2 regions of the Arthrobacter sp. LT660 genome follow, and region 1 is predicted to be linked to the other one. Evidence: predicted binding sites of a transcription regulator. Region 1 holds the regulator's gene; the other holds the start of a gene.
The links. Region 1 encodes HrcA, which represses chaperone genes, less so after heat shock. Its sites were predicted from a motif close to TTNGCACTCGNNNNNNNCGAGTGCNAA; they were not measured.

Region 1 (9,490 bases):
GCAGGGCATCGAGGCCCAGACCCTGGCCAACCTGTATCTGGCCATGGAAAACAACCTGGCCATCATCCCCGTGCTCAACAAGATCGATCTGCCCGCCGCACAGCCGGAGAAGTACGCCGCCGAGCTCGCCAGCCTCATCGGGGGAGACCCCGACGACGTCCTGCGGGTTTCGGGCAAGACCGGCGCCGGCGTCGAGGTCCTGCTGGACAAGATCGTGCGCGACCTACCCCCACCGGTCGGCGACCCGAACGCGCCGGCGCGCGCCATGATCTTCGACTCCGTCTACGACACCTACCGCGGCGTCGTCACGTACGTGCGGGTCGTCGACGGTCAACTCCACCCGCGCGAGCGCATCCAGATGATGTCCACCCGCGCCAGCCACGAACTCCTCGAGATCGGCGTCAGTTCCCCGGAGCCGACGCCGAGCAAGGGCCTGGGCGTTGGCGAGGTCGGATACCTGATCACGGGCGTGAAGGACGTGCGGCTCTCCAAGGTCGGCGACACCGTGACAAACCTGTTGAAGCCGGCCGCCGACTCCCTCGGCGGCTACGAGGACCCCAAGCCGATGGTCTTCTCGGGCCTCTACCCCATCGACGGCTCCGACTACCCCGTACTGCGCGACGCGTTGGACAAGCTGCAGCTGAACGACGCCGCCCTCACCTACGTGCCCGAGACCTCCGTTGCGCTGGGATTCGGCTTCCGGGTGGGGTTCTTGGGCCTGCTCCACCTAGAGATCGTCCGCGAGCGCCTCGAGCGCGAGTTCAACCTGGATCTGATCTCGACTGCCCCGAACGTGGTGTACGAGGTCATGACGGACGACCGCAACATGGTCACGGTCACCAACCCCAGCGAGTTCCCCACGGGAAAGATCCTCGAGGTCCACGAGCCGATGGTCGCGGCGACCATTCTGGCTCCCAACGAGTTCGTTGGCGCGATCATGGAGTTGTGCCAGTCCCGGCGCGGTCAGATGCGCGGCATGGATTACCTTTCCGAGGAGCGTGTGGAGCTGCGGTACTGGCTTCCCCTCGCCGAGATCGTCTTCGACTTCTTCGACGTGCTCAAGTCCAAGACCCGCGGCTACGCGTCCCTGGACTGGAAGGCGGACGGCGAGCAGATCGCCGATCTGGTGAAGGTGGACATCCTGCTCCAGGGGGAGCAGGTGGATGCGTTTAGCGCCATCACGCACAAAGACAAGGCCTACTCGTACGGCACGTTGATGACGTCCAAGTTGCGCGAGCTCATCCCGCGCCAGCAGTTCGAGGTTCCCATCCAGGCCGCCATCGGCTCCCGCATCATCGCCCGCGAGAGCATCCGGGCCATCCGCAAGGACGTTCTGGCCAAGTGCTACGGCGGCGACATTTCGCGCAAGCGCAAGCTGTTGGAAAAGCAGAAGGAGGGCAAGAAGCGCATGAAGATGGTCGGCCGCGTCGAGGTGCCGCAGGAGGCCTTCATCGCCGCACTGTCCTCCGACGAATCCAAGGACAAGGGCAAGAAGTAGCCCGATGCCCTCAGTTTTGCCGTTGGGAGATCCGGCCCCCGCCAATGGGCTGCTTCCGGCGTCGTCCGGCGAGGGCGCCGCGGAGCGTCCCTTCTGCGTCTACGTCCACATTCCCTTCTGCGCGGTGCGCTGCGGATACTGCGACTTCAACACCTACACGGCGCACGAACTGGGCTCCGGCGCCACCCAGGACACCTACGCCGCCGCCGTCGGATCCGAACTGGCGTTCGGCGCACGCGTCCTGACCGGCTCCGGACTGCCGGACCGCCGGGTCGAGACCGTGTTCTTCGGCGGCGGGACTCCGACGCTGTTGCCTGCCGAGGACCTTGCGTCCGTACTGGAACGCATCTCCGTCCTCTGGGGGCTGGCCCCGGGCGCGGAGGTGACCACGGAGGCCAATCCGGACTCCGTCACGCCGGAATCCCTGCGGGTTCTTTCCGACGCCGGATTCACGCGCGTCTCGTTCGGCATGCAGTCGGCGGTGCCCCACGTGCTCAAGACGCTGGACCGCACCCACCGTCCCGAACGCGTGGGCCGCGCCGTGCAGTGGGCACGCGACGCCGGGCTGGCCGTCAGCGTCGACCTGATCTACGGCACGCCGGGGGAAAGCATCGACGACTGGCGCTCCAGCCTGGAGACCGCGCTCTCCTACGAGCCGGACCACATTTCCGCCTACGCCCTGATCATCGAGGATGGCACGCGTCTCGCCGCCCAGATCAAACGCGGAGAAGTGCCAGACATCGACGACGACGACCACGCCGACAAGTACCTGTTGGCTGAATCCATGCTCACGGCCGCGGGCTTCGGCTGGTACGAAGTCAGCAACTGGAGCCGCTCGGAGGAAACCCGCTGCCGCCACAACATGGCCTATTGGACCGGGGCGGACTGGTGGGGCGCCGGTCCCGGCGCGCACTCCCACGTCGGCGGCCTCCGGTGGTGGAACGTGAAGCATCCCGCGGCCTACCAGCAGCGGATCGATGCGGGCGTTTCCCCGGCCGCGGGACGCGAAACCCCCGACGACGACGCGCGCTACCTCGAACGCGCGATGTTGCTGACACGCATTGTCGATGGCATGCCCACCGCGGAGTTGCGCCCGGCGGGAAGGAAGGCGGTGGCAGGCCTGATCGCCGACGGCCTGATCGAAGGGCCGGCGGCCGTGCGCGGGACGGTGGTTGCGACCCTGAACGGCCGGCTGCTGGCCGACGCCGTTGTCAGGCGCCTTCTGGACTTCTGAGTCCAACGCCGCCGGCTAGTGGATCAGCCGCAGGTTCAGTGGATAGCGGTATGGCCGGCCCCGGTTGACCTCGATGCCCGCGACGACCCCGCTCACCGTCAGGTAAACCCAGATGGCCACCGCGATCACCGCGAAGACGCTCCCGACCACCGGGATCAACGTGAGGATGTTGGACAGCATCGCCAAAACCGTCAACGGCACCGTGAAGTTCAGGGCCTCTTTGGACTCCTGCGCGGTGAACGGGCCGCGCCCGCGGTACACGAAATAGATCACTGCCGACGGAATGAAACCGAGGATCGATCCGAAGTGGGCGATCGTTGCCCATTGCCGGTCCTCCGAAGGAGACAACGGCAACGGCGAGGGGGAGGAGGCCTCGTAGTGCCTGCGGTCCCCGGAATCGTTCCGTGCCTTTTCGCTGAACCCGTGGGTCACGCCCGAGTCTCCATTCATGGTCGCCTATTGCGGCCAGTTTATCCCGTGAAGTCGGTGGTTCGCGCACGACGGGCCGGTGGTTCGGCGCGGATCCGCTCCGCGCGCCGGGCCTGTCCCGTGTCACTACCCGCGTGGGCCACCCTCGGCCGTCAGGAAATCGATGACCTCCTCCACGCGGCCCAGCAGGCTGGCCTCCAAGTCCGCGTAGCTCGTGACGCTCGCCAGCAGGCGCTTCCAACCCAGCGCCACGTCCGCTTGGGTTGCATGCGGCCACCCGAGGCCCCGAAGGATCCCCGTTTTCCAGTCGGTCCCGCGGGGCACAACCGGCCAGGCGCGAATGCCGAGCACCGAAGGGCGGATGGCCTGCCATACGTCGACGTAGGGGTGGCCGACGATCAGGACGTTGCCACGCGCACCCGGCACGGCCATGGACTCGGCGGCGATCCGGGCTTCCTTGCTGCCCGGCACCAGATGGTCCACCAGAATGCCGAGCCGCCGCCCCGGCCCCGGGGCGAATTCCCGCACGGCAGACGCCAGGTCGTCGACGCCGTGCAGGGGCTCCACGACAACACCCTCGACGCGCAGGTCGTGGCCCCATACCTTCTCGACCAGCTCCGCGTCGTGCTTGCCCTCGACCCAGATGCGGCTCGCCCGAGCCGTCCGCGCCCTGAGGTTCTCGACCCGCACCGAACCGGACGCCGTACGCGCCGGCCGCGGCGGCGTGCCGCCCCGAACCGGCTCCACGATCTCGACGGGCTCGCCCTCGATCAGGAATCCGAAACCGGTCGGGAAGGACTTGGTTTTTCCGCGCCGGTCCTCAAGGACCACGATCCGCATGCCCCCGGACTTTTCGACCCGGACTACTTCGCCCACCCATTCCGTCTGCACGTCCTCGAGGACCAGACCCAACGCGGCGGGGACTTGGCGAAGTTTCCTCGGTCGCGGGGCCGAGATCTCGCGGGCGCCCCATTCGTAGTTGTTCACAGTGCCTGACACAGCCTTTCGTGGTGCGCCCACGGGGGCGGCGGTGCGATCCGGCCATCCGGCGCGCAGCCACCATGCTAACAACCTCGAAACGTATTAGACTTGGCACTTGACGGCGTCGAGTGCCAAACCGCCCCGTCGTCCAACCATCGCCCACGAGACGGAATCGGGAGGGAAGGGATGTCCGAACCACGACGCCTCGAGGTGCTCCGGGCCATCGTCGAGGACTATGTGCACTCCCGCGAGCCCGTGGGGTCGAAGGCTCTTGTCGAGCGCCACCAGCTGGGCGTGTCTGCGGCGACCATCCGCAACGACATGGCGGCGCTGGAGGACGAGGGTCTGATCGCCGCGCCGCACACCTCTTCCGGGCGTGTCCCCACCGAACAGGGGTATCGGCGTTTCGTCGACCGCATCGAGGACGTGCGGCCGCTTTCCGCCGCGGAGCGCCGCGCCATCCAATCCCTCATCGAAGGCGCGGACGACGTCGACGACGTCCTCGAGCGCACGGTTCGCCTTTTGGCGCAATTGACCCACCAGGTCGCCGTCATCCAGGTTCCGCAGTACAGCGACGCGGCTGTCCGCCACATCGAACTGGTGGGGCTCGGCGCCGGACAGGTGCTTGCCGTCCTGATCAGCACTTCGGGCAAGGTCGAGCAGCGTGTTGTGCTCACTCCGGCGGAGACGAACGAAGACGACCTGCACACCATCAAGGCGGCGTTCATGGCGATGGCGGCCGGCGGCAAGCTGGCCGAGCTGTCGCCGCTGGCGGGCGCCGCCGTGGAGAACGTGCCCGTTCGGCTCCGCCCGGCCGCACGGATACTCGCCGGCGCGCTCGGCGGGCTGGGCGACAACAGCGTGGTCGATCGAATTGTGATGGCCGGTACGGCCAACCTCGCGCGCTCCACGGGCGACTTCCCGCTCACCATTACCCCGGTCCTCGAGGCCCTCGAGGAGCAAGTCGTGCTGCTGCGGTTGTTCTCGGAGATGGAATTGGATGCACGGGGCATCGCGGTTCGGATCGGCAGCGAAAACGCGTACGGTGGTTTGGTTGAGACCTCACTGATCGCCACGGCCTACGGGCCGGGCCAATCGTCCAAGATGGGCATCCTCGGCCCCACGCGCATGGACTACCCCAGCAGCATGGCCGCCGTCCGCGCGGTCGCCCGCTATCTTTCCCGGATCCTGGCCGGCTAACGCCGACCCACCGGTTAACCAAGCATCGAAAAGCAGGAAAGGACACAGCGAACACTGTGAGCAACCACTACGACGTACTCGGCGTCGCGCAGGGCGCGACGACCGAGGAGATCAAGAAGGCCTACCGCAAGCTTGCGCGTAAGCTGCACCCGGACGTCAACCCGGGAGACGGCGCCGCGGACGAGTTCAAGCTCGTCACCCGCGCCTACGAGGTCCTGTCGGATCCGGAGAAGCGCCGCAATTACGACACCACGGGCAACGAGAACGGCAACGCCGCGGGACCCGGCCCCGGAGCGGGCTACGGCTTCAACGACATCTTCGAGCAGTTCTTCGGCGGGACGGGGCAGGCCGCCGGGCCCGCTTCGCGGACCAGCCGGGGCCGCGATGCGCTGATCACCGCGCCGATCGACCTGAAGGACGCCGTCCAGGGCGTCGTCTACCCGTTGGAGATGGAAACCGCCGTCACGTGCACCGCCTGCCACGGGACGTGCTGCCAGCCGGGAACCTCGCCGGAGACCTGCAACATCTGCAGGGGGCGCGGACAGGTGCAGCGGCCGGTTCGCTCCTTCCTCGGCCAGATGATGACGGTTGAGACGTGCAGCGCCTGCCGCGGTTTCGGAACGACCCTTCCCAGCCCGTGCAACGAGTGCATGGGACAGGGCCGCGTGCGTGAACGCGTCAGCAAGCAGCTCAAGGTGCCCGCGGGCGTGGCAACCGGCACCCGTATCCACCTCGCGGCGCAGGGCGAGGCCGGCCCCGGCGGCGGACCCGCCGGCGACCTCTATGTCGAGATCGAGGTCAAGCGCCATCCGGTCTTCGAACGCGAGGGCAACGACCTGCACGCCACGCTGACCGTGCCGATGACGGCAGCCGCCCTCGGCGCGGACCTGGACCTCGACACGTTCGATGGAAAGCAGGAGATCCGCGTGGAGTCGGGCTCGCAGTCCGGGGACACCGCGCGGCTCTCGCAGCTCGGCGTTCCACGGCTTCGCGGCGGTGGGCGCGGCGACCTGATCGTGCACATCCAGGTCGAGACACCCACGAAGCTGGACGCCGAACAGCGGGACCTGTTGGAGCGGCTCGCGACGCTGCGCAGCGAGGAGGTCGCCGAGGGGCGGCTCTCCGAGCGTGGCGGCGTCTTCTCCCGCTTCTTCGACAAGCTTGGCCACCGCGGCTAATGAGCAACCAGGCCTTCCTCGTCGATCCGGGTGCCCTGGCCAACGCGGCACCGGGACAGACGGTGACGCTGGATGGCCCCGAGGGGCACCACGCCGTGTCGGTCAAGCGCGTGCGGGAGGGCGAACGGATCGATCTCGTCGACGGCGGGGGCCGGCGCGCCGCCTGCGTCGTGGTCACCACGGCCAAGGGGTTCCTCGAGGCCCGCGTCGAAACCTTGGAGGTCGAGCCGTCTCCCGCCCTCCGTACTGTCCTGGTTCAGGCGCTGGCGAAGGGCGATCGGGACCTCCAAGCCGTGGAATCCGCGGTGGAACTGGGCATTGACAGGGTGGTCCCATGGCAGGCCGAGCGTTGCGTCGTGCGTTGGACGCCCGATAAGGCGGCCAGGGGCCGCCAGAAGTGGGAGTCGACCGTCCGTGCAGCGGTGAAGCAGTCGCGCCGGTCCCGGGAACCGTCGGTGGGAGAGCCCGTCAACACGAACCAGCTGGCGGCGATGGCCCGCACCCATGGTACGCAAGGAACCGGCGGCGGTACGGAAGTGCCCGGCGGCCGCCTGACCGTGGTGCTCCACGAGACCGCCACGGAGCCCCTGTCGCGGGTCGTCCAGATGCGGCTGGCGCAGGGGAAGCCGCCTGTGGAAATACTGCTGGTGGTCGGCCCCGAGGGTGGCATCGCGCCCGGGGAGCTCGACAAACTGGTATCGGCCGGCGCCGCGACGGCATCACTGGGAACAAACGTCCTCCGGGTGTCCACCGCCGGTCCCGCTGCCCTGGTGCTGGTCCGGCACCTCGCCGGCCTGCTGGACGGTTCCGTCCGGAACTAGTTGACGGTCAGCGCCTTGGTGTCCTCGCTCAGGCGCTCCGCATCCTGCGCCGTCTGGCCCCACACGGACAGCCGGTATTCGCCCGGGCGCATGTTCAGGACGATTTCGAACGCATCCTCCGGAAGTTCGCCCGCGCCCAATGCAAGCGCCCCCTGCGAGACGACTTCGCCCGGTTCCCCGTCGCGGGTGCGGCGCACCTCCCACCGTGTGCCGCCGGTGAATCCCGCCGAAACACCGCGGACGGTCAGCTTGCCGGCGGGACGCGTCGCGCCGTCTTGCGGATCGATGACCCAAATGGGCGCCCGGAGACTGGCGACTCGTTCGATCGGTCCATCGAGCGGGATGTGGCCGAAGGCCTCGTAGCCCGTGTGCCCGTCGACCAGCACGGCGACCCGCGACGGAGTCGTGCCTGTCAGCAACCCTGCGTTGGCCGCCGCGGCCGTGGCCGTGTACACCAATTGCTGGATGGCGCGTTCGGCAAGCCCACGGTCGAGTTCGCGGGAGAACGCGTCGTCCGAAAGATCGACGGTGATCACATTGTTCGTGTCGATGGAGGTACCGATGCGCGCGGCGGGCGACCAGACGTTGAAATAGTCGGTGTCGGTCGGCGTGTGCTCCAACATGTATTTGATGGCCGAGGTGATCGGGTCGCCCTGATCCTCGGCCTTGAGGTATTCGCGGTACAGGTAGACGGTCAAGTCCCGCTCGCCGAGCCAATACACGGGCGAGAGGCGGTGGCTGCTCAACTTCTCCAGCGGTTCGGCGTCCTGCGGCGGCGGCGTGACCCGCGCCGTCGTCGAGGATCCTTCCGGCATCGTCGTCGTGGGCACACCCATGCCCCCAGCGCAGGCCGACACGGCGCCCAGGGACGCGACAAGCACCAGGACGGCCACGCGGGAACGCGTGCGTCTACGGTGTTTGGGGGTCGTCAAGGTCGTCCTTTTCAGGGGGGATAGCGGGGTGGCCACCATCGGCCGCCCAACAAGCTTGGCATAGCACTCGCCCGGGGGCGCACCCCGGACCGGGGATGCGGCAGGACTGTTGTACGACCGATATGTCCCGCGTGTGCACTAATTCCTGCGGCCGCCGCCCCCGCGGGGCTGTTCAAGTAGGATGGGAGAGCGCCGGAAACGGCCCGGGACCCGGGCCCGGATACGCCGGCGCCCAGCCACGGGAGGCGACGCCGACAGCATGATTCAGGACGCCGAGAAGCCACAACAGGAGAGCGGCGAGGCTGAAGTGGTCCACTTCGACTCCACCGACCAGATGGTTGCCACGCTCGGCGCCCACGACGAGGTTCTGCGGATCGTCGAAGGCGTCTACCCCGGGGCGAAGTTGCACGTTCGCGGCAACGAACTCACGGTGGGGGGCGAACCCGGAGATGCCGCCAAGGCGTTGCGCGTCGTCCACGAAGCCCGCGGCCTCGCGGGCCGCGGAACACGCATTTCCGCGCACCTGGTCGAGCAGCTCGTCCGCATGGTCGATGGTCCGTCCACCGTCCCGGGCAGCGCAAGTGGCGTCTTCGGCCTCAACATCCTGACGGGCCGCGGACGAAGCATCCGCCCCAAGACGGTGAACCAGAAGTCCTATGTCGACGCGATCGACGACAACACGGTGATCTTCGGCATCGGGCCGGCGGGGACGGGCAAGACCTTCCTCGCCATGGCCAAGGCCGTGCAGGCCCTCCAGGCCAAGGAGGTCAGCCGCATCATCCTCACGCGGCCGGCCGTCGAGGCGGGGGAGAAGCTCGGATTCCTACCCGGCACGCTGACGGACAAGATCGATCCCTACCTGCGCCCCCTCTACGACGCGCTGCACGACATGGTCGATCCCGAGTCCATTCCGCGCCTCATCGCCGCCGGCACCATCGAGGTGGCCCCGCTGGCCTACATGCGCGGACGCACGCTCAACGACGCGTTCATCATCCTCGACGAGGCGCAGAACACGACGCCGGAGCAAATGAAGATGTTCCTGACCCGCCTCGGTTTCGGGTCCAAGATCGTCGTCACGGGCGACATCACGCAAATCGACCTTCCGGGTGGCACCAAGTCGGGGCTCAAGGTCGTCAGCGAAATCCTCGACGACGTCGACGACATCGCCTTCCGGATGCTCGACGCCACCGACGTTGTCCGCCACAGGCTCGTCGCCG
Region 2 (20,676 bases), 900 kb from region 1:
CTCCGGACTCATCACCGAGTCCATCGGCGCCCCGAGGATCGGGGTCGCGAACTGGTAGGCGTCGATCTGCCAGCCCACGGAAACGTCCTGCGGGTCCCGGGTGCGGCGGTTGGGGGCAATGGCCACGTCGTCCAGCGAATAGGCACGCGCCCCGCGCTTGCCGCGGCCGATTTCAATCTCGTAAGTCACCGGGCAAGCCTATCAGCGCACCCCCGACGGCTTGGCGCCGGGACGGGCTGCGGCCCTGCCCGGGGACGGGCTGTGGGGCCGCCGGCCGCCCGGCTACTCCGCCGGGCTACTCCGCCCGGCTACTCCGCCGGGCGGAGCAGCCGGGCGGCCGCCTCCTCGGCGTCGGCGATGGCCTCCAGCAGGTCCGCGAGCCCGGCGAAGTGCGCGGCGCGCCCCTCGGGGTCCACCTCCGGGTCCACGGCGTCCGCCAGTTCCGTCCATCGCGGGGCGAGCGCGCGGTAGGCCTCGGCTGCCGCGGCGAGTCCGGCGACCTCGGACGCCACGGGCAGCCGGGCGGCCTCGTCCAGGAAGTCGGCGTACTGCGCCCGCAGTCCCCCGGCACCCCCGTAGCGCGGGGATTCCAGGAAGTCCTTCACCTGCGCGAGGCCGGAGTAGAGGCGGTCCGGATCCGCGAACAGGGCCGGCCAGCCCTTCCGCGTCCGGGTGTCCCGCAGCTTCTCGACCCACGTGCGCATGCCGGCGACGCCGAAGTTCTTGGCGAAGTGGACGGGGATCCCGACCAGTTCGGACTCCCCGAGGAGCCGCGCGGCGGTCGCCGCGATGGCCTCGGCGGCATTCGCGCCCAGCACCGACGCGTCCGGAACGGCGGGCTCGGGCACCCACGCCAGCCAGCGGCGGTCCTTCTTCCGGCGGCCGCGCGCGGCGGCCAGGTCGGAGGGCGAGATGAGCTGGAGCTCGCCGTCGCCGTCGTCGATCAGGTAGCTGCCGTCGTCGTGCTCGCCGACCACCACGACGTCGACCGACTCGTCCTCCTCGGCGCCGGCGACGAGGGCGAACGGCAGCAGGGACTCGGACACGCGCACGACGGCGGCGCGGCCCTCGTCCAGCGCGGCGTCCAGGTTCGCCTGGGCCACCTTGGCGCTGCTGGTGGTCTGTTCGCGGACGCGCGCGCCGCAGCGCGCCAGCAGGCTGGCCACGTAGGGCTCGGGGTGGGAGCGGGTGACGACGGTCGCCGTCGTCGTCTCCTCGTACTCGAACGCGAAGACCATGAAGCCGATGCCGCCGGCGAGCCCGGCCAGCAGCGCCTCGCTCAGCGGCATGCCGGTCAGCGGATGCGTCACGCCGGCCTGGGTCAGCACGCGGTGCCAGAGGCCGGCGTCGTACTGCACGACTCCGGCGGGGGCCGGGTATTCGGGCAGTTCCGCCTCGTCCGAAGGGTCTGCGGTGCGGTTGGCGGCGTCTGCGGCACTTCCGGCGCCGGGCGCGGCGTCCGGTCCGCCCCCGCGCTCCGGCTTGCCCGCCAGGATGTTCTTGCGTGCCAGCGTGTAGGTCTCCCCCGTGCGTTCCATGCGGTCGCGGGCGAGTTTCTTCAGCTGTTTTGGCTGGGACATCGGGGTCTTTTCTGTCGCGGGGTGGGCGGGCCGGAGCGGCTGCCGCGGGGCGGGCGGCGGGCGTCGCCGGGCACGGGAAACAGTCTACGTCGCGGCCCGTAAACGGGCCGGCGGGCGCCGCCGTCGTGAAGCATCCGTTGAGCATATCCATTCGATGGACTTGTGGCCGATCCGTGACCGCGACACGTGCGGGGCCGCGCGGAAACAACTATGGCCCCCGGCTACCGTTTGTGGTTACCTTGCGATTAGCGGTGCTGCAGTAGCCAGAGGTTGCTGGCGTGGTTCTCGCTCCATCGTGGGGACGATTGGAATCTTTGATTGGGGACCAAATGGTCGAGTTGCAGAAGTTCGAGAATGCCCATTACCTGACCGTGGCGGAAGTCGCGGACGCGATGCGCGTGTCGAAGATGACCGTGTACCGCCTGGTGCACGCGGGCGAGCTGCCCGCGGTGCGCTTCGGGAGGTCATACCGGGTGCCGGAGCGCGCCGTCGAGGAGTACCTCCTCGCCGAGCAGCACGCCGCCGCTCCGCACCACCCGGATAAGGACCAGTAGCCCCGCCCCAAAAACCCCGCGAAGTGGACATTACCCGGGTTTGTTAACCGGGGTAATGTCCACTTCGCGGGGCGGGGAGGGGGCTAGCGGGAGCGGTAGTTGGGGGCCTCGACCGTCATCATGATGTCGTGCGGGTGGGACTCCTTGAGCCCGGCCGCCGTGATGCGCACGAACTTGCCCTTCGCCTTGAGCTCGCCGATGGTGTGCCCGCCGACGTAGAACATGGTCTGGCGCAGCCCGCCGACCAGCTGGTGGGCCACCGCGGAGAGGGGTCCGCGGTACGGGACCTGGCCCTCGATGCCCTCGGGGATCAGCTTCTCGTCGGTGGGGACGTCGGCCTGGAAGTAGCGGTCCTTGGAGTAGGACGTGTTCTTGCCGCGCGTCTGCATGGCGCCGAGGGAGCCCATGCCGCGGTATGCCTTGAACTGCTTGCCGTTCATGAACACCAGGTCGCCCGGGGACTCCGCCGTGCCCGCCAGCAGCGAGCCCAGCATCACGGAGTCGGCGCCGGCGACCAGCGCCTTGCCGATGTCGCCCGAGTGCTGCAGGCCGCCGTCGGCGATCAGCGGCACGCCGGCCGGGATGGCGGCCTTGGCGGATTCGTAGATGGCGGTGACCTGCGGCACGCCCACGCCGGCGACGATGCGGGTGGTGCAGATGGAACCCGGTCCCACGCCGACCTTGATGGCGTCGGCACCGGCGTCGATCAGCGCCTGCGCGCCCTCGCGGGTCGCGGCCTGGCCGCCGACGACGTCGACGTGCGCGGCCGCGGGGTCCTTCTTCAGGCGCGCGATCATGTCCAACACGCCCTGGCTGTGGCCGTTGGCCGTGTCGACGACCAGCACGTCCACGCCCGCGTCGATGAGCGCCATCGCGCGGTCGTAGCCCTCGCCGAAGAAGCCGACGGCGGCGCCGACGCGCAGGCGGCCCTCGTCGTCCTTGGTGGCGATCGGGTACTGCTCGGCCTTGTCGAAGTCCTTGACCGTGATCAGGCCCTGCAGGATGTCGTGGTCGTCGACCAGCGGGAGCTTTTCGATGCGGTGCTTGCTCAGCAGCGCGATGACCTCCTCGCGCGGCACGCCGACGCGCGCGGTGACCAACGGCATCGCCGTCATCGCCTCGTAGACCTTGGTGGTCATGAACCGCTCGCGCGGGATGAAGCGGGTGTCGCGGTTGGTGATGATGCCCAGCAGCTTCTTCCCGCCGTCGACCACGGGCAGGCCCGAGACGCGGTAGTGGAAGCAGAGGTCGTCGAGTTCCTGCAGCGTGGCGTCGGGGCCCACGGTCACCGGGTCGGTGATCATGCCGGACTCGCTGCGCTTGACCTGGTCCACCTGCTTGGCCTGGTCGTCGATCGAGAGGTTGCGGTGGATGATCCCGATTCCACCCTGCCGGGCCAACGCGATCGCCATCGAGGCCTCGGTGACGGTGTCCATGGCGGCGGAGGCCAGGGGGATGTTCAGCGTGATGCGCTTCGTGAAGCGGGTCGCGGTGTCCGCCTCGGAGGGGATGACGTCCGTCGGGCCGGGGAGCAGCAGGACGTCGTCGTACGTGAGGCCTTCGAGGGCGAAGGGATTGAACTCGGACATGGGGAGCCTTTCGCGAGCCGACGGGGGATTTCCTACATCCTAGAACGCGAGCGTGCCGTTCCCCATTCCTCACGCCGGATGTGTCCAAGGGAACAGGGCCGGCAACCGCCCTACCAGCCGAGCGAATCCTTCAGGCGCCGCTCGAACACCGGCGCGGTCGTCTCCACGTACGTCCGGGTGAGGTGGGAGCCGTCCATGTACGCCAGGACGTTGCCGATCACCGGGCGGCACGTCCCGTCGACGCAGAGCTGGTCGGTCATGTCCATGAACCCCAGCTTCCCCGAGCCCGGCCGCGCGGTCTCCGGGGCCATCCGGCGCTCCAGCTCCTCCAGCGGCGAGACCGGTGCAACGATCTCCTCGGTCGGCGCGGAGCACTCCGTGGAGTCGGCCCCCTTGCGGTCCACGCATTCGGGCACGTTGAAGGGGTAGCGCGGGGTGTCGCGCAGGGCCACGACGTCGATTCCGGCCTCCAGGAACGGGCGGATCCCCTCCTCGTAGGCGGGGACGATCCGCTCCTCGTCGCCGCGGGTCTCGGTGTCCTCGCCCTCGGTGAAGGCGGTCAGCGTCCCGAGGGTCACGACGGCGTCGGGCCGGTGGTCCACGGCGTACTGCGTGGCCGCCTCGCTGAACCCGTTGCACTCGGCCGAGCGCTCGTCGGTCGGGCCGCCGAAGCGGCAGCCGGGCTGGGTGACCAGCACCCAGGCCCAGTCGTTCTTCTCCGCGGCGACGGACAGCGCGGACGTCCAGTGCTGCGCGTGCGAATCGCCGACCACCATCACGGTCTTCTGCGCGGTGGCCGGGTCCCCGCCGATCTGGCAGAACTCCGTGCGCGGGTCCGTGAGCCGGTAGTCGCCCGTGCAGTCGCCGCCGTAGTTGGCCCATTCGGCGCCGGCGTCGCTGGCGAGGGGGCGCACGACGGCGGCCGGGTCGCCGTCGTACTCGAAGTCCGGCGCCAGCGCCTGGGCGCCCGGGTTGTCCGCGGGGGCCTGCTGCTTCGCGGCCGTCTCGAACGCGGCGACCCGCGACTCCCAGCCGCTCAGCGGCATGGCGACGATGCCGACCATCACGGCCAGCACCAGGCTCAGGCGGCGGCGGCGTTGGGTGGGCCAGTGCCAGGCGTGGAACGGGGTCTCGACGACGCGGGTGGTGGCCCACGCCAGGGCGAGGGAGAGCCCGATCACGGCCAGGCCGCCGAGGATCCCCGGGTTGTGCAGTTCCCGCACGGTCAGGAAGATCACCAGGATCGGCCAGTGCCACAGGTACAGCGCGTAGGAGATGCCGCCGAGGGCCACCAGCGGCTTGGCGGCCAGGAGTCGGTCGACGCCGCGGCGACGGTCGGCATCGGCCGGCGCCCCGCCGTCGGACGCCGGGGTCCGGGTGTCGCCGGCGGCGATGATCGCGGCCGCGGCCAGCGTGGGCCAGAGGGCGATGTAGCCGGGGAACTGCGCCTGCACCTGCAGGATCAGGCCGCAGGAGAGCATGGCGGCCAGGCCCACCCAGCCCAGCACCACGCGGATCCGGACGGAGAGCTTCGCGGCGTACGGGACGGCCAGCACCAGCAGCGAGCCGAGCGCGAACTCCCACAGGCGGGCGCGGGTGTCGAAGTAGGCGTACGCCTGGTTGGTGGCGGTCGCGTGGACGGAGTACGCCAGGGACACGGCGAACACAACGCCGAACGCGGCGCCCACCAGAGCGCGGTACCCCAGGCGCGGGAAGCGTCCGCGCAGGGCGCGCCAGGCCAGCGCGCAGGCGGCGAGGATCAGCGGCCAGAGGATGAACACCTGGCCCTGGATGGACAGCGACCAGAAGTGCTGCAGCGGGCTGGCCGTCGCGTGGTTCGCGGCATAGTAGTCCACCGACTCGCGGGCGAGCGTCCAGTTCTGCGTGTAGAACAGGCTGGACCAGGTCTGCGTGAAGACGTCGTGCCAGCGGGTGCGCGGCAGCAGCGAGGCGGTCGCGGCGAGGATCGCCAGCAACACCACGACGGCGGCCGGCAGCAGCCCGCGGAACCGCTGGAGCCAGTAGGACACCAGTTTCAGCGGCTTCCCGGATTCCACCTTGTGGGTGAACGAGGCTGTGAGCAGGAAAGCAGAGATCAGCAGGAAAACGTCCACGCCGCCGGAGACGCGGCCCAGCCACACGTGGTAGACGACCACCATGAGGACGGCGAAGGCGCGCAGTCCCTGCACCTCGGGGCGGTAGGCGGGCTTGCTGGCGGCGCCGGGCCTCCCCTGGCGGGTGTTCAGGTCTAGGGCCATCGCTGGCGGCGTCCCTTCGGTGGACTGTGTGGACGGTCGCGGTGAGGTCGCGCGGACGCCTCTGGCGTCGTGCGGGGTGGCGCGGTCAGCCACCCTCAACCCTCCATCCTACCAGCAGCGTTACCGAACGGTGATCTGGCGGGAGCGGGGACGGCGTTCCGGCGGGGACGGCGGATGGCGTTCGGGCGGGCAAACGACGACGGCGCCGGACCCCCGAAGGGATCCGGCGCCGTCGTGCGGCCGCCGTGGGCGGCCCGGCCCCCTGGCAGGGGGCGGTTGGTGCTTTGGACTAGTGTCCGTGGCCCGCGTGCTCGTCCTCGTCGGCCTGCTTCTCGGCGACCAGGGTCTCCGTCGTCAGGACCAGGGCGGCGATCGACGCCGCGTTGCGCAGCGCGGAGCGCGTGACCTTGACCGGGTCGATGATGCCCGCGGCGAGCAGGTCCTCGTAGACGCCGGTCTTGGCGTTGAAGCCGTGGTTGACCGGCGAGGTGGCGACCTTGGAGGCCACCACGTAGCCGTCGTGCCCGGCGTTCTGGGCGATCCAGCGCAGCGGCTGGACCAGGGCGCGGCGGACGATGCCGACGGCCGCCGCGGCGTCGCCCTCGAGCGCCACCACCGCGGGGTCGGTGTCCAGCACGGAGAGCGCGTCGACGAGGGCGGAGCCGCCGCCGGCGACAATGCCCTCCTCCATCGCGGCGCGCGTCGCGGAGACGGCGTCCTCGATGCGGTGCTTGCGCTCCTTGAGCTCGACCTCGGTGGCCGCGCCGACCTTGATGACGCCGATGCCGCCGGAGAGCTTCGCGAGGCGCTCCTGCAGCTTCTCCTTGTCCCAGTCGGAGTCCGTGCGGGTGAGCTCGGCCTTCAGCTGGGAGACGCGGTCCGCGACGTCCTCGTGGGAGCCGGAGCCGTCCACGATGGTGGTCAGGTCCTTGGTGATGGTGATCCGGCGGGCGGAACCCAGGACCTCCAGGCCGACCTGGTCCAGCTTCAGGCCCAGGTCGGGGGACACGACCTGCGCGCCGGTGAGGATCGCGATGTCCTGCAGCATGGCCTTGCGGCGGTCGCCGAAGCCCGGCGCCTTGACGGCGACGACGCTGAGCGTGCCGCGCAGCTTGTTGACGACCAGCGTGGACAGGGCCTCGCCCTCGATGTCCTCGGCGATGACGAACAGCGGCTTGCCGGCCTGCAGCGCCTTCTCCAGCAGCGGCAGGAACTCGGCCACGGTGGAGATCTTGCCGGAGTTGACCAGGATCAGCGCGTCCTCGAGGACGGCCTCCTGGCGCTCCGGGTCGGTGACGAAGTGCGGGGACAGGTATCCCTTGTCGAACTGCATGCCCTCGGTGAGGACCAGCTCGGTCGTCGTCGTGTTGGATTCCTCGATGGTGATGACGCCCTCGGCGCCGACCTTGCCGAACGCCTCGGCGAGCAGGTCGCCGATCTCGTCGCTCTGCGCGGAGATGGCGGCGACGTTGGCGACGTCCTGGCCCTCGACCGGGCGGGCGATCTCGGCCAGGCGCGTGGCCACGGCCTCGACGGCGGTCTCGATGCCGCGCTTGATCTCGCCCGGCGCGGCGCCGGCCGCGACGTTGCGCAGGCCTTCCTTGACGAGGGCCTGCGCGAGCACGGTGGCGGTGGTGGTTCCGTCGCCGGCGACGTCGTTGGTCTTGGTCGCGACCTCCTTGGCGAGCTGTGCGCCGAGGTTCTCGTACGCGTCCTCGAGTTCGACCTCGCGGGCGATCGTGACGCCGTCGTTCGTGATGGTCGGCGCGCCCCAGGCCTTGGCCAGGACCACGTTGCGGCCGCGCGGGCCGAGCGTGACGCGGACGGTGTTGGCGAGCTTGTCGATGCCGGCCTCGAGCGCCTTGCGTGCGTCGTCGTTGAAAATAAGTTGTTTAGCCATGCTGCTGCTCCTTGGGATTGCGTAAAGCCCCGGCCTGGGCCGGGGCTTCACACGGGAAAACTACTTGACGACGATGGCCAGCACGTCGCGTGCCGAGAGCACCAGGTACTCCTGGCCGCCGAACTTGACCTCGGTGCCGCCGTACTTCGAGTAGATGACGATGTCGCCCTCGGCGACGTCGACGGGAACGCGGTTGCCGTTGTCGTCGACGCGGCCGGGGCCCACTGCGACAACCTTGCCCTCCTGGGGCTTTTCCTTCGCGGTGTCAGGGATGACCAGGCCGGAAGCCGTGGTCTGTTCGGCCTCGAGCGGCTGAACAACGATGCGATCCTCGAGAGGCTTGATGGAGACCGACATGCGGATCTCTCCTTTGCGTAAGTGCCAATGGTTGAAGGGCCGTTGGACATGCGCCAACCGTCGTCGCGGTGCCAGCTGGCAAGTACCTCGGGCTTTAGCACCCGACGGTTTCGAGTGCTAATGAAGACTCTATGAGGTGGCTGGCACTCGGTCAAGGCGAGTGCCAAAACGTACGACGCAGGAGGCCGCCCTACGCGGCCTGGTCGCGCTCGCTGCGCTGGACGGGCTGGGCCTTGGCGCGGAAGACGCCGAGCGCGCCGATGCAGATGGCGGCCAGGGACAGCACGACGGCGGCGATGAAGCCACCCAGCGGAACACCGAGCAGCTCGCGGGCGGCGCGGCCGTCGATCCCGGACCCGAAGTAGTCCCCGCCCGCCTGGATGTAGCTGCCGGCGAGCAGGGCCTGCAGCACCACGGACGCGATCAGGGCGAGCGCGGCGACCACGCCGACCGCCATTCCCGCGTACAGCAGGATCCGGTAGGCCAGCCCCGCGCGGCCAAGCGGCGGCGCACCGGCGTCGTCCGTGGCGCGGGCCGCGTCGACCGCCTCGGGAAAGCGGGACAGGAAGCCGGCTTCGGGTGCGGCGGGCGCGGGGGGTGCGGGGTTGGGTTCCTCGTTCTTCGGCACGGTTCCACGGTACCGCGCGGCCCGGTCCACTGGGCGCGGGCAACTAGGGTTGTCCCATGGCTTCCCCCTCCCCCGCCGTGGAAAACCTCGCGCCCGTGCTGTCCCCGGAGGGCTTCGGCCTGCTCAATTCGCTTAGCCCGGACGCCGCGGCCACGGACCGCGCGGCGCTGGAGCTCAACCTGCGCCTGCGCAAGGACGGGCACCCCGCGGAGTTGGTCGCCGCCGTCGTGCACCAGGCCCGGATGCGCGCCCGCGCCGCGGCCAAGCTCGGGCCGTTCGCCGCGCACATGATCTTCACCCGCGCCGGACTGGAGCAGGCGACGCGCCTGAACGTCGCCGCGATGCACGCCCGCCGCTACGTGCGCGCCGGCGTCGCCCGGGTGGCGGATTTGGGGTGCGGGCTGGGGTCGGACGCGATGGCGATGGCCGCGCTGGACCTGGAGGTCACAGCCGTCGAGCTGGACGAGACCACCGCGGCCGCGGCGATGGTGAACCTCATGCCGTGGCGGAACGCGCGCGTGGTCAACGCGGACGCGACCGGGTTCGCCCTCGACGGGTTCGACGGCGTCTGGCTCGACCCGGCGCGCCGCACGACGTCGAGCTCCGGGACCTCGCGGATCTTCGACCCGGAGGCGTTCAGCCCGCCGTTGTCCTTCGTCGAAACGCTGGCGGGTCGCGGGCTGGCCGTCGGCGTGAAGCTCGGGCCGGGCATCCCGCACGAGTCGCTGCCCGCCGGGTGCGAGGCGCAGTGGGTGTCCGTCGACGGCGACGTCACCGAGGCCGCGCTGTGGTTCGGCCCGCTGGCCCGGCCCGGCGTGCGGCGCGCGGCCCTGGTGGTCGGCCCGGACGGCACCTCCGACGAACTGACCAGCGCCGTGGAGTACGACGCCGGCGCCTCCCTCCGCGGCGAGGTCCCGGTCGGGGACGTGGCGGGGTTCCTGTACGAGCCGGACGGGGCGGTCATCCGCGCCGGGTTGGTGGCGGAGGCACTGGCGACCGTGGGCGGGCATCTGGTGGACCCGCACATCGCGTACTTCTGCGCGCCGACGCTGGTTCGGACGCCGTTCGCGCGGCCCTACCGGGTGCTGAACGTGCGGCCCTACAACGTCAAGGCCCTGCGGACGTGGGCGAAGGCGGAGGGGATCGGCGTGCTGGACATCAAGAAGCGCGGGCTGGACATGACCCCGGAGGAGCTCCGCAAGGTGCTGCTGGCGGGCGCGGGCAAGTCGGCGAAGAAGAAGGCGACGCTGGTCCTGACCCGGATCGGCGACACCCGAGTGGCCATAGAGGTAGCCCCGGCCTAACCCCCTCGCCTCCCCCGTTTCGCCCCCCCTTGCGTTTCGACGAAGGTAGATGCTGCTTTTGGGCCGAATCCGAGCATCTACCTTCGTCGAAACGGGAGGCGGGAGCATCTGGCTTCGTCGAAATTGGGCGGGGCGGCGAAATTGGGCGGAACGCCGAAAATGGGCGGGGCAGGCGGGGGCAGGCTCCGGCCGGCGGGGTTAGGCTGCGGCGTCGTTCGCCGGGGGGTGCTGCCCCTCGTAGGTGCCGAACGTGGGCGTGCCGGCGGCCTCGAGGGTGTGGATGGAGAGTCCGGCCGGTGTGGACTCGGACCCGACCAGTTGGAACCCCGCGGGCGCGCCGCCCTCCGGGAACAGCCTCCGGCCCGTGCCGACGACCACCGGGGCGACCACCAGCCGGACCAAGTCGATCAGACCGGCGGCGAGCAGCGACTGGGCCAGCGTCGCGCTGCCGTGGATCTGCAGTTCCCGCCCGTGCTGCCTCTTGAGCGCGGCGACCTGCGCGACGACGTCGCCGTCCAGAAGGGTCGAAGGACTCCAGTCGGCGGATTTCAGGGTGTGCGACGCGACGTACTTCGGCAGGCTGTTCATCCTCGGTCCGAAGGGGTCGTCCGGATCGTCCATCTGCGGCCAGTCGCGCGCGAAGTTCTCGTAGGTGCGGCGCCCGAGGAGGAGCCCGTCGGCCTCCCCGAGCCACGCCGCGGCCAGCTGGATGAAGCGCTCGTCGAGGAACGGCACGAACCATCCGCCCCGCCCGAAGCCGCCGCTGGTGTCCTCGTCGGGGGCGCCGGGCCCCTGCGAGACGCCGTCCAACGTCACGAATTGCATCAGCGTCAGCCTCATGGCGCGTTTCCCTTCCTCGGCGGCCGGACTACCCGGCGCGCATGAACCCCTCGGCGGCGGCGACCTGCTCGCGCGTCGGGGTGATGCCCGTGTAGAGGACAAACTGCTCCAGCGCCTGCAGCGTCATGACCTCGGCGCCGGTGATGACGTTCTTGCCCAGGAGGCGCGCCGCCTGGATTAGGGGCGTCTCGGCGGGGACCGCGACGACGTCGAACACCGTGTGGGCCGCCTCCACCTGCTCCTCGGTGAACGAAAGCTGCGTCTCCTCGTCCCCTCCGGCCATGCCGATCGGGGTGACGTTGACGAGGACGTCCGTGGCGCCGTCGTGCTTGGCGGCCCACTCGAATCCGTACAGGCCGGCGAGCGCGCGGCCCGCTTCCTCGTTGCGGGCGACGATCGTGACGCGTGTGAATCCGGCGTCGCGCAGGGCGGCGGCGGTTGCCTTGGCCATGCCGCCCGCGCCGCGCAGCGCGACGGTCGAGGACGGGTCGACGGCGTGGCTCGCCAGGAGCGCCGCGACGGCGGAGTAGTCGGTGTTGTGGGCGGTGAGGACGCCGTCGTCGTTCACGATGGTGTTGACCGAGTCGATCGCGGCGGCAGACGGGGCCACCTTGTCGACGAGCGCGATGACCTCCTCCTTGTAGGGCATGGAGACGGCGCAGCCGCGGATGCCGAGGCCGCGCACGCCGGCGATGGCCTGGGCGAGGTCGGTCGGGGCGAAGGACTTGTAGATCCAGTTGAGGTCGAGCTGCCCGTAGAGGTGGTTGTGGAACCGGGTGCCGTTGTTGCTCGGGCGCGCGGACAGCGAGATGCAGAGGGTCATGTCCTTGTTCAAGATGGGCATGGCTCCAGCGTAGTCCGGACCGGCGCGCCCTCCCTCCCCGTTTCGACGAAGGCAGATGTCGGTTTCGGGCGCGAATCCGACATCTGCCCTCGTCGAAACGGATGAACGGGGCATCTACCTCCGTCGAAATCCGTGCTGGCCCGCGTCAGGCGTCCTCGGCCAGCAGCAGTTCGCGTCGCAGCCGGCCGAGGAACTTGTCCCTGCCCGCGGGCGTGAACACGGTCTTCGTCACCTTCAGCACCTTCCATCCGCGATCGCGCAGCCCGGCGTCGCGGTCGATGTCGTGCTCGTACTGCTTCCGGTCCAGGCGGTGGTGCTCGCCGTCGTACTCGATCGCGATGCGCGCCCACCGGATCACCAGATCCGGCACCACGGACCACCCGTCCGGGAACTCGAGCCGGACGTTGACCTCCAGGTCCCCGATGCCCTCCGCGACCAGCATCCCCCGCAGCCGCGACTCCATCGGCGAATAGAAACCGGGCCGCAGCAGCTCGCGGGCCTCGCGCGCCAGCCGCACGCCGGGGACGGAGCAACGGCGGTCGAGGACGTCGTCGATCTCGGCCAGCGTGGCGAGCGGGTGCGTTCCGAGGACATCGTCCGGCCGCGGCGGCCCGTCCTCGGGTTGGAGCAGCGAGTCGCCCGCGGCCACCAGGTCACCCAGGCTCAGCCCCGTCCCGGCCAGATCCGCCCACGTCCAGGCGGGCGACGTCAGCGCGATCCGCTCCACCACGCGCCGGTCGCGTTCCAGCAGCGGCGCCACGTGTCCGACGACGTTCGGCCGCCGCGCGTGCCCACCCCTGCCCCTGACGCGCGTGACGTGGATCGGAAACACGCCGTCCCGGTCCGGCGCCCACATGCCCCAGGCCTGCGCGGCGCTCCGGTGGCTGAGGTACGTCCCGCGGTCCAGCCGCATGTATGCGCGTAGGACGTCGAGCCGCGGCTCCCCGTTGTCGGGCACCTGCCGCAGCCCTCGCGTCGGCGCCTCGAACCGGGACGAGCGCAGCTTCCCCGGCGTCATCCCCCGCGCGAGGCCGTCCGCGAACACGAATATGCCCGGCGGCTCGGGCGGGGGTTTCGCGGGGTCCGGATTCTCCATGACCCCATGGTGCCTAAAAGGGCGAATCGCCGCAGGCGATATCCACAGGCACGACGCCGGGGCCGCGCCACCCGCCGTCGCACCCACGGGGGGGCGCCCTCGGACACCGCCGCCGCCCTCCCCATTTTCGACGAAACCAGATGTCGCACCCCTCCGTTTCGACGGAGGTAGATGTCGGTTTCGGCCCCGAAATGGACATCTACCTTCGTCGAAACGAGAGGGAGGGAGAGGGGGCCTTAGCAGCCCGTTCCGGCCGGGTACTCCCCTACCGCGACCGGGAGCCGCCCCGGAGCCCCGGATTCGCCCTTCAGCACCGCCACCAGGGCCCCAAAGGATTCCGCCGTCCGCCCGTAGAGCGCGATCTTCGTCCCCGCGGCGGACCCCGCCAGCCCCCACGGCGCATCCAGGGACACCACCACGTCGCCCGCGCCGGCCCCGTGGGATCCGCCCAGCAGCGTCACGAGTTCCCCCGATCCCACGGCCAACCCGGCCTTCCCCGCGGCCTCCGCAAGCCGCGCGCGGTCCTCCGCGGTCCCGCCGGCGATCCGGATTCCGGCCCCGACCAGCGCCCCGGAACACTCCCCGTCCACCACGGTCACGGACGCCCGGGCCAGCTCCGCACCCAGCTCGACCCCCGCGCCCTCCCCGGAGGACGCCGGGTCCGCCGCGGACAGCGACCGTCCGCCGTCGTCCAGCTCGGACGCCAGCCGCCCCTGCCACATCATCATCGCCACGACCCGCGTCGCCGCCTCGTCCAGCCGCTCCGCGGGCACCTCTCCGGAGTCCACCGCCGCGACCACCGCCGCGTGGGCCTCTTCGACCGACGTCGGCATCAGCAGCAGGTCGGCACCGGCCGCCAGCGCGTCCACCGCCGCCCCGCCGCCCGGCGCGGACTGCTCCACCGCGCCCATGTTCAGCGCGTCGGTCACGGCCACGCCCTCGAATCCGAGGTCCCGCAGCGCGTCGTACGTCGCGGAGGAGAGCGACGACGGGACGCCGGGCTCCAGCGCCTCGACGGCGATGTGCCCCACCATCACCATCGGCGCCCCCGCCTCGATCGTCCGGGAGAACGGCGCCCAGTCCCGCGTCCGCAGCTCCTCCAGGGAGGCGTCCTGCACGGGCAGCCCCACGTGGGAATCCGTGGTCACCGAGCCGTGCCCGGGGAAGTGTTTCGCGGACGGCAGCACCCCGGCGTCGAGCATGCCCTCGATCCCCGCCGCGGCGTGCTCGCCGACGAACTCCGGATCCGAGGAGAACGATCGCGCCCCGATCACCGGGTCGGCGGGGCCGAGCGTCACGTCGGCGTCGGGCGCGAAGTCGATCGTGAATCCCAGCGCGGCGAGTTCGGTGGCCATGGCCTCGTGCGCCCGGGCGGTCAGTCCGGCGTCGTCCGCCGCGCCGTACGCCATCGGCGCGGGCCATTCGGTCAGCGGCGCCTTGACGCGCGCCACGGCCCCGCCCTCCTGGTCGACGGCGACGATGCCGGGCCAGTCGCGGCCGGAGCCGAGCGTCTCTTGGAACCTCGCGGTCGTCGCCGCCAGGGCCTCGGTGTCGACTCCGCTCGCTCCGCCGGCGGCGCCCTCGCCGGCCGCGGCGCCGCCCGCGTTTCCGCCCGCGGCCAGCGGCACGTTGTCGCCCATCACGATCACGCCGCCCAGGTGCAGCTCGTCGACCTTGGCCAGCTCGGCGGCGGGATCGGTCCCGGTGTAGTGGTCAACGAGCACCTGCCCCGCCTTCTCCGCGGTGCCCATGGCTGCGACGGCGTCGGCGGCCGCCTCGACGTCGGACGCCAGCGGCCCCCAGGACGTGCGTTCGGGCTCCGGCGCACTGGAGGACGACGCCGGTACGTCGCCGCCCGCGCCCGGCGCACCCGGCGTCGTGCCCGAGGGCGGCGCCGGCGTCGGGGTGCACGCCGCCAGGGCGAGGGTGGCGGTGAGTACCGTCACGGTCAGGGTTCTCATGCGCAGGGCCACGGGTCCAAGGGTACCGGTGCCGATAGACTGTCAGCCGTCCCACCCGCACGATTTTCAGGAGCCTGGATGCAGATCGATTTCGCCGAGTCCCGGCAGTCCACCCTCGGCGTCGAATGGGAGATCGCGCTCGTGGACAGCGAGACCGGCGACCTGCGTTCGGTCGCGCAGGAGGTGCTGCTCGGGGTCCACACCCTCCACGGCGAACTCGACGAGGACGAGGAGCATCCGCACATCAAGCAGGAGCTCCTGCTGAACACGGTGGAGATCGTCACCGGGGTCTGCGACACGGTCGACGAGGCGAAGAGGCAGCTCCACACGAACATCAAGGCCATCCGCGACGTCACCGACCCCATGGGCGTGGACCTGTACTGCGCCGGGTCGCACCCGTTCGCGCCGCCGAAGCTGCAGCCGGTGACCAACAAGGAGCGCTACGCGAAGCTGATCGACCGCACGCAGTGGTGGGGCCAGCAGATGGTCATCTACGGGGTGCACGTCCACGTGGGGCTGGACCGCCGGGACAAGGCGCTGCCGATCGTCGACGGCCTGGTCAACTACCAGCCGCACTTCCAGGCGTTGTCGGCGTCGAGCCCGTTCTGGGGCGGCGAGGACACCGGGTACGCCTCGCAGCGCGCCCTCATGTTCCAGCAGCTGCCGACCGCCGGGCTCCCCTACCACTTCGAGACGTGGGAGGGCTTCGAGGGGTACGTGCGGGACATGGTCCACACCGGCGTCATCGACGACATCACCGAGATCCGCTGGGACATCCGCCCGGTGCCGCGGTTCGGGACCGTGGAGATGCGCATCGCCGACGGCTTGTCCTCGCTGCAGGACATCGGCGCGATCGCCGCCCTGACGCAATGTCTAGTGGATGACATGTCCACCACCTTGGACAACGGCGGGACCATCCCGGTCATGCCGCCGTGGTACCGCGTGGAGAACAAGTGGCGCGCGGCCCGCTACGGGCTGGACGCCATCATCATCCTCAACGCCGCGGGGGACGAGATGCTGGTCACCGAGCACCTGGAGCGGGAGCTCAACCGGCTGGAGCCGGTCGCGAAGAAGCTGGGCTGCTCCGACGAGCTGGTGGACGTCGAGCGGATCATCCGCGGCGGTGCCGGCTACCAGTGGCAGCGGCGGGTGGCGAAGGCGCACGACGGCGACCTGCGCGCCGTCGTCGCGGACAACGTCGCGCGGATGCACATCGCCTGACCCGCCCCGCTTTCGCCCAAGCCAGATGCCCTCCCCCCTCGTTTCGACGAAGGCAGATGCTCGTTTCGGCCCGAAAAGGGACATCTGCCTTCGTCGAAACGGGAGGGAGCGGGGGTTGGCTTCGGCGAAACGGCGCCGGATGTCACTTCCCGTCCAGGTACGCCCGCAGCCACGCCGGGACCATGAAGCGCGGGAACCTGGTCAGCCCGAGGACCACGGAAACCAGCACGACGCCGGAACCCCCGACCGCGCAGACGGCGAAGGCCGCGCGCGCGGTTCCGGGCGACTCGAACAGCTCGTCCATCGCGAACGCGAAGGACGCCATCGTCAGGCCCGCCCCGGCCCAGAGGATCCCGATGCCGAGGTGCGGGCAGTGGCGCCCCCAGGCGGATCCGGCCCACGAGCGCCAGATGCCGTCGTACGCCCAGATGCCGAAGTACAGCCCGGCCATGCCGAGGCCCAGCAGCGCGCTCATCAACAGGGTGGATTCCATGGCGGCCTACAGCGAAATCGCGCCGACGGGCTGACCGGAGTCGGTGCCGAACGCGATCCCTGACGGGGCGACGCCGGCCATCACCAGCTGCGCGGCCAGCGCCGCGACCATGGCACCGTTGTCCGTGCAGAGGCTCGGCTTCGGGATGCGCAGGGAGATGCCGGCGGACGCGCACCGGGCCGCGAGCAGCTCGCGCAGCCGCGTATTGGCCGCCACCCCCCCGCCGAGCAGCAGGTTCTCCAGCCCGTGTTCGCGGCAGGCCAGCACGGCCTTGGACGTGACGACGTCGACGACGGCCTCCTGGAACGACGCCGCGATGTCCGCCACCGGGGGCTGCTCGCCGCGCGCCTCGTACTGCTCCACGCAGCGGGCGACCGCGGTCTTGAGCCCGGAGAAGGAGAAGTCGTAGCGGTGCCTGCCGGGGATCTCCGCGGTGCCGGTGAACTTGGGCAGCGTCAGCCCGCGCGGGAAACGGATCGCCTTCGGGTCGCCCTGCCTGGCGATCGCGTCGATGGCCGGCCCGCCCGGGTAGCCGAGGCCGAGCAGCCGGGCCACCTTGTCGTACGCCTCGCCGGCGGCGTCGTCGATCGTCGCCCCGAGCAGGACGACGTCGGTGGCCAGCGAATCAACCTTGAGGATCTCCGTGTGGCCGCCGGAGACCAGCAGCGCGCCGAGGCTGGAAGGCAGCGCGCCGCCGTCGAGCACCCCGACGCCGACGTGGGCCACGAGGTGGTTGATCGCGTAGAGAGGCTTGCCGGTGGCGAGGGAGAGCGCCTTCGCGGCGGCGACGCCGACCATGAGGGCGCCGGAGAGCCCCGGGCCGGAGGTGACGGCGAGCGCGTCGACCTCGTCCAGGGTGACCCCCGCGGTGTCCAGCGCGGCGCGGAGCGTGGGGACCATGGCGTCCAGGTGCGCCCGCGAGGCGATTTCGGGGATGACCCCGCCGAAGCGGACGTGTTCGTCCATCGAGGAGCTGACGGCGTTGGCCAGCAGCTCCGTGCCGCGGACGATTCCGACGCCGGTCTCGTCGCAGGAGGATTCGATGCCGAGGACCAGCGGCGCGGCGGAGGGAGTCATGCTGTCCAGTTTAGGGTCTGGGCGAGGCGCCGGGTTTGCGGTGCCTTCGTTTCGACGACGCCAGATGCCCGCCCCTCCCGTTTCGACAAAGGTAGATGCCCGGATTCCGAGGAAAACGGACATCTACCTTCGTCGAAACGCGGGGGGTGGGCATCTGCGTTCGTCGAGATTACGGGGCTACGGCGCTACGGGGCTACGGCAGGGCCAGGCGGAAGACCTTGGCCCAGGCCGAGCCGACCTGCTTGTAGAGCGGGCCCGTGTTGTACGGGAGGCCGTAGCGGCGGCAGATTTCCCTGACCTTCGGGGCCACCTCGGCGTAGCGGTTGGACGGCAGGTCCGGGAACAGGTGGTGCTCCACCTGGTGGGACAGGTTGCCGGTCATGAAGTGCATCAGCTTGGACCCGGAGATGTTGGAGGACCCGATCATCTGCCGCACGTACCAGTCGCCGCGCGTCTCGCCGTCGACCATCTCCTCGGAGAACGTCTCGGCCCCCTCGGGGAAGTGCCCGCAGAAGATGACGGCGTGCGCCCAGATGTTGCGGGTGGCGGTGGCCACCAGCGTGCCCATCAGCGCCTGCTTGCCCGATCCGCTGAGCATGCCCAGCGCCGGGGTGGCCAGGAAGTCCTTGGTCACCTGGTTCATGGCGGACTTGCCGAACGCCTTCAGGTCGCGGATGAAGTCCTCCTTGGACTTCTCCCCCGCCTTGAGCTCGGTGATCTCCAGGTCGTACAGGGCGATGCCCCAGTCGAACACCGGCGCCAGGATCGCGTTGAACACCGGGTTCAGGACGTTGACCGGCTTCCACTGCTGGTCCGGGTCCATGCGCAGCAGGTTGTAGCCCACGTCCTTGTCCTTGCCCAGGACGTTGGTCCACCGGTGGTGCTGGTCGTTGTGGGTGTGCTGCCACGAGCGGGCCGGCGTCATGAAGTCCCACTGCCAGGTGGTGGAGTGGATGTCCGGGTCGCGCATCCAGTCCCACTGGCCGTGCAGGATGTTGTGCCCGATCTCCATGTTCTCGATGATCTTCGACGCGGAGAGCATCGCGGTCCCGGCGACCCAGGCGTACTTGTTGCGCCCGGCGCCGATCAGGGCCGCGCGGCCGGCGATCTCCAGGGTGCGCTGCACCTTGATGACGCGTCGGATGTAGGCGGCGTCCGCGGACCCGCGCTTGGCCAGCACGTCGTCCTTGATCGCGTCCAGCTCCCGGCACAGCTCCGCCACCTGCTCGTCGGAGAGGTGCGCGGCCGACGGCGGTCGGACCGCCGGGGAGCCGGTTTCGGGGAGGATTCCGGGCTTGCGCTTGCGGACGGTGGTTTCCGGGGCGTACGACTTGGTGTCGTCCGCCTCGGTGGGCCTGGTGGTCGTTGTCGTCATCGGTTCTCTCCTTAGAGGTCGAGGTTGACTAGAGGTCGAGGTTGACGGGTCCGGCGGCAGCCGAGACACACGTTTGGATCAGTTGGCCGGGTTCGCCGTGGACTTCGCCGGTGCGCAGGTCGCGGACCTTGCCGGCGCGCAGGGGGGTGAGGCAGCTGTGGCAGATGCCCATGCGGCACCCGCTGGGCATGAGGACCCCGGCGTCCTCGCCGACGTCGAGCAGGGGTTCGTCGCCGGGCGCCTCGATCTCGCGGTCGGACGTCTCGAACGTCACGAGGCCGCCCTCCTCGCCCTCGCCGCCGGCGAGGTCGGTGGTGAAGCGCTCGATGATCAGGTCCTCGGCGCCGCCCTCGACGCCCATGGACTCGGACCAGAGCTTCTCGGCGTCGTCCAGGAACCCCGTCGGGCCGCAGGCGTAGGCGGCGCGCTCGCGCCAGTCGGGGCACACGGCGTCGACCGCGGCGGCGTCGGCGAGGTTCAGCCGCCCGGACTCGGACGTGAAGTGCTCCACGACGCGCAGGTTGGGGAACTGGTCGGCGAGCTCGCGCAGCTCCTCGAGGAACAGGCTGTCCGCGGAGCTGCGGGCCGAGTGCACCAGCACGACGTCGGCGTCGGGCCTTCGCGGGACCAGCGTGCGGATCATGGACATCACCGGGGTGATGCCGCTGCCGGCCGTGAGCATCAGCAGCGGGCGCGGGTGCTCGGGGAGCGTGAAGTCGCCCTGCGGAGGCGCGAGGAACAGGACGTCCCCGGGCTTGGTTTCGCGGACCAGCGTGCCGGAGACGGAGCCGACGTCGGTCACGGTGATCGCGGGGTCCTGGCCGGCGGCCGCGCTGAGGGAGTAGGAGCGCCAGTGGCGCACCCCGTCCAGTTCGACGCCGATGCGCGCCCACTGGCCGGCGGCGTGCGCCTTCCAGCCGCGTCCCGGGCGGAAATGGATGGTGGTGGAGTTGGCGTTCTCGCGCACCACGGACGTGACCACGCCCCGGAGTTGCCGGTGGGAGAACACCGGATCGAACAGCGAGAGGACATCCTCCGCGGTCAGCGGGTGGGTCAGTACGGATGCGGCCTGTGCCAGCGAACGGAGCCGAATCATGACACCAGTCTATGGCGACCAGGGCAACATTTCTCCATGCAAGGCATACGATTGGCGGCAGGAAACTGTCTCCACGCACTAAAGAACGCGAGTCTTCGCATGTCAGAGGTCGCTCCCACCGACCCTTCGGGGCAGCACACCGATCCGCCGTGGCTCGCGGTCCCCCGCGAGGTCGGCGAGGCCCTGCGGCCGCACCTCCCGCATGTCGTCGAGGCGATCATCAACGCCGTGCCGCAGCTGGTCCCCGCCTACGCGCGCCCCATCGAGGGTCGATTCGGCCGGGGCCTGCGCCGCGGCGTCGCCGGCGCGCTGGACCGGTTCCTCGACCTCCCCGGCACCTCGGGACCGGCGCTGTCGGCGGAGACACGCGAGCTGGTGGCGGGCCTGGGCAGCGGCGAGTTCCGCCAGGGCCGCAGCATGGACGCACTGCTGGGCGCCTACCGTTCCGGGGCGCGCGTGACGTTCCGCGAGCTGTCGAAGGTCTCCATGGACATGGGGCTGGG

Region 2: the regulator HrcA is predicted to act here: its motif matches at 8,379-8,405, upstream of groES (co-chaperone GroES).

The regions. Positions count from the first base shown of each region.
Region 1 covers NZ_CM149651.1:625,854-635,343, reverse strand. The annotation lists gene lepA (translation elongation factor 4) at 1-1,498, shown strand, start outside; gene hemW (radical SAM family heme chaperone HemW) at 1,503-2,732, shown strand; gene AC0QSG_RS02945 (DUF4870 domain-containing protein) at 2,748-3,182, opposite strand; gene AC0QSG_RS02940 (DUF3097 domain-containing protein) at 3,288-4,148, opposite strand; gene hrcA (heat-inducible transcriptional repressor HrcA) at 4,329-5,342, shown strand; gene dnaJ (molecular chaperone DnaJ) at 5,399-6,520, shown strand; gene AC0QSG_RS02925 (16S rRNA (uracil(1498)-N(3))-methyltransferase) at 6,520-7,341, shown strand; gene AC0QSG_RS02920 (GerMN domain-containing protein) at 7,338-8,273, opposite strand; gene AC0QSG_RS02915 (PhoH family protein) at 8,533-9,490, shown strand, end outside.
Region 2 covers NZ_CM149651.1:1,520,632-1,541,307, forward strand. The annotation lists gene AC0QSG_RS06970 (GuaB3 family IMP dehydrogenase-related protein) at 1-189, opposite strand, end outside; gene AC0QSG_RS06975 (BtrH N-terminal domain-containing protein) at 309-1,580, opposite strand; gene AC0QSG_RS06980 (helix-turn-helix domain-containing protein) at 1,910-2,134, shown strand; gene guaB (IMP dehydrogenase) at 2,218-3,723, opposite strand; gene AC0QSG_RS06990 (acyltransferase family protein) at 3,834-5,981, opposite strand; gene groL (chaperonin GroEL) at 6,271-7,881, opposite strand; gene groES (co-chaperone GroES) at 7,942-8,238, opposite strand; gene AC0QSG_RS07005 (hypothetical protein) at 8,429-8,866, opposite strand; gene AC0QSG_RS07010 (class I SAM-dependent methyltransferase) at 8,923-10,170, shown strand; gene AC0QSG_RS07015 (dihydrofolate reductase family protein) at 10,369-11,010, opposite strand; gene AC0QSG_RS07020 (shikimate 5-dehydrogenase) at 11,039-11,854, opposite strand; gene AC0QSG_RS07025 (endonuclease domain-containing protein) at 12,000-12,950, opposite strand; gene AC0QSG_RS07030 (glycoside hydrolase family 3 protein) at 13,187-14,911, opposite strand; gene AC0QSG_RS07035 (glutamate--cysteine ligase) at 14,990-16,132, shown strand; gene AC0QSG_RS07040 (hypothetical protein) at 16,275-16,625, opposite strand; gene tsaD (tRNA (adenosine(37)-N6)-threonylcarbamoyltransferase complex transferase subunit TsaD) at 16,632-17,702, opposite strand; gene AC0QSG_RS07050 (fatty acid desaturase family protein) at 17,896-19,077, opposite strand; gene AC0QSG_RS07055 (ferredoxin reductase) at 19,106-20,173, opposite strand; gene AC0QSG_RS07060 (PucR family transcriptional regulator) at 20,273-20,676, shown strand, end outside.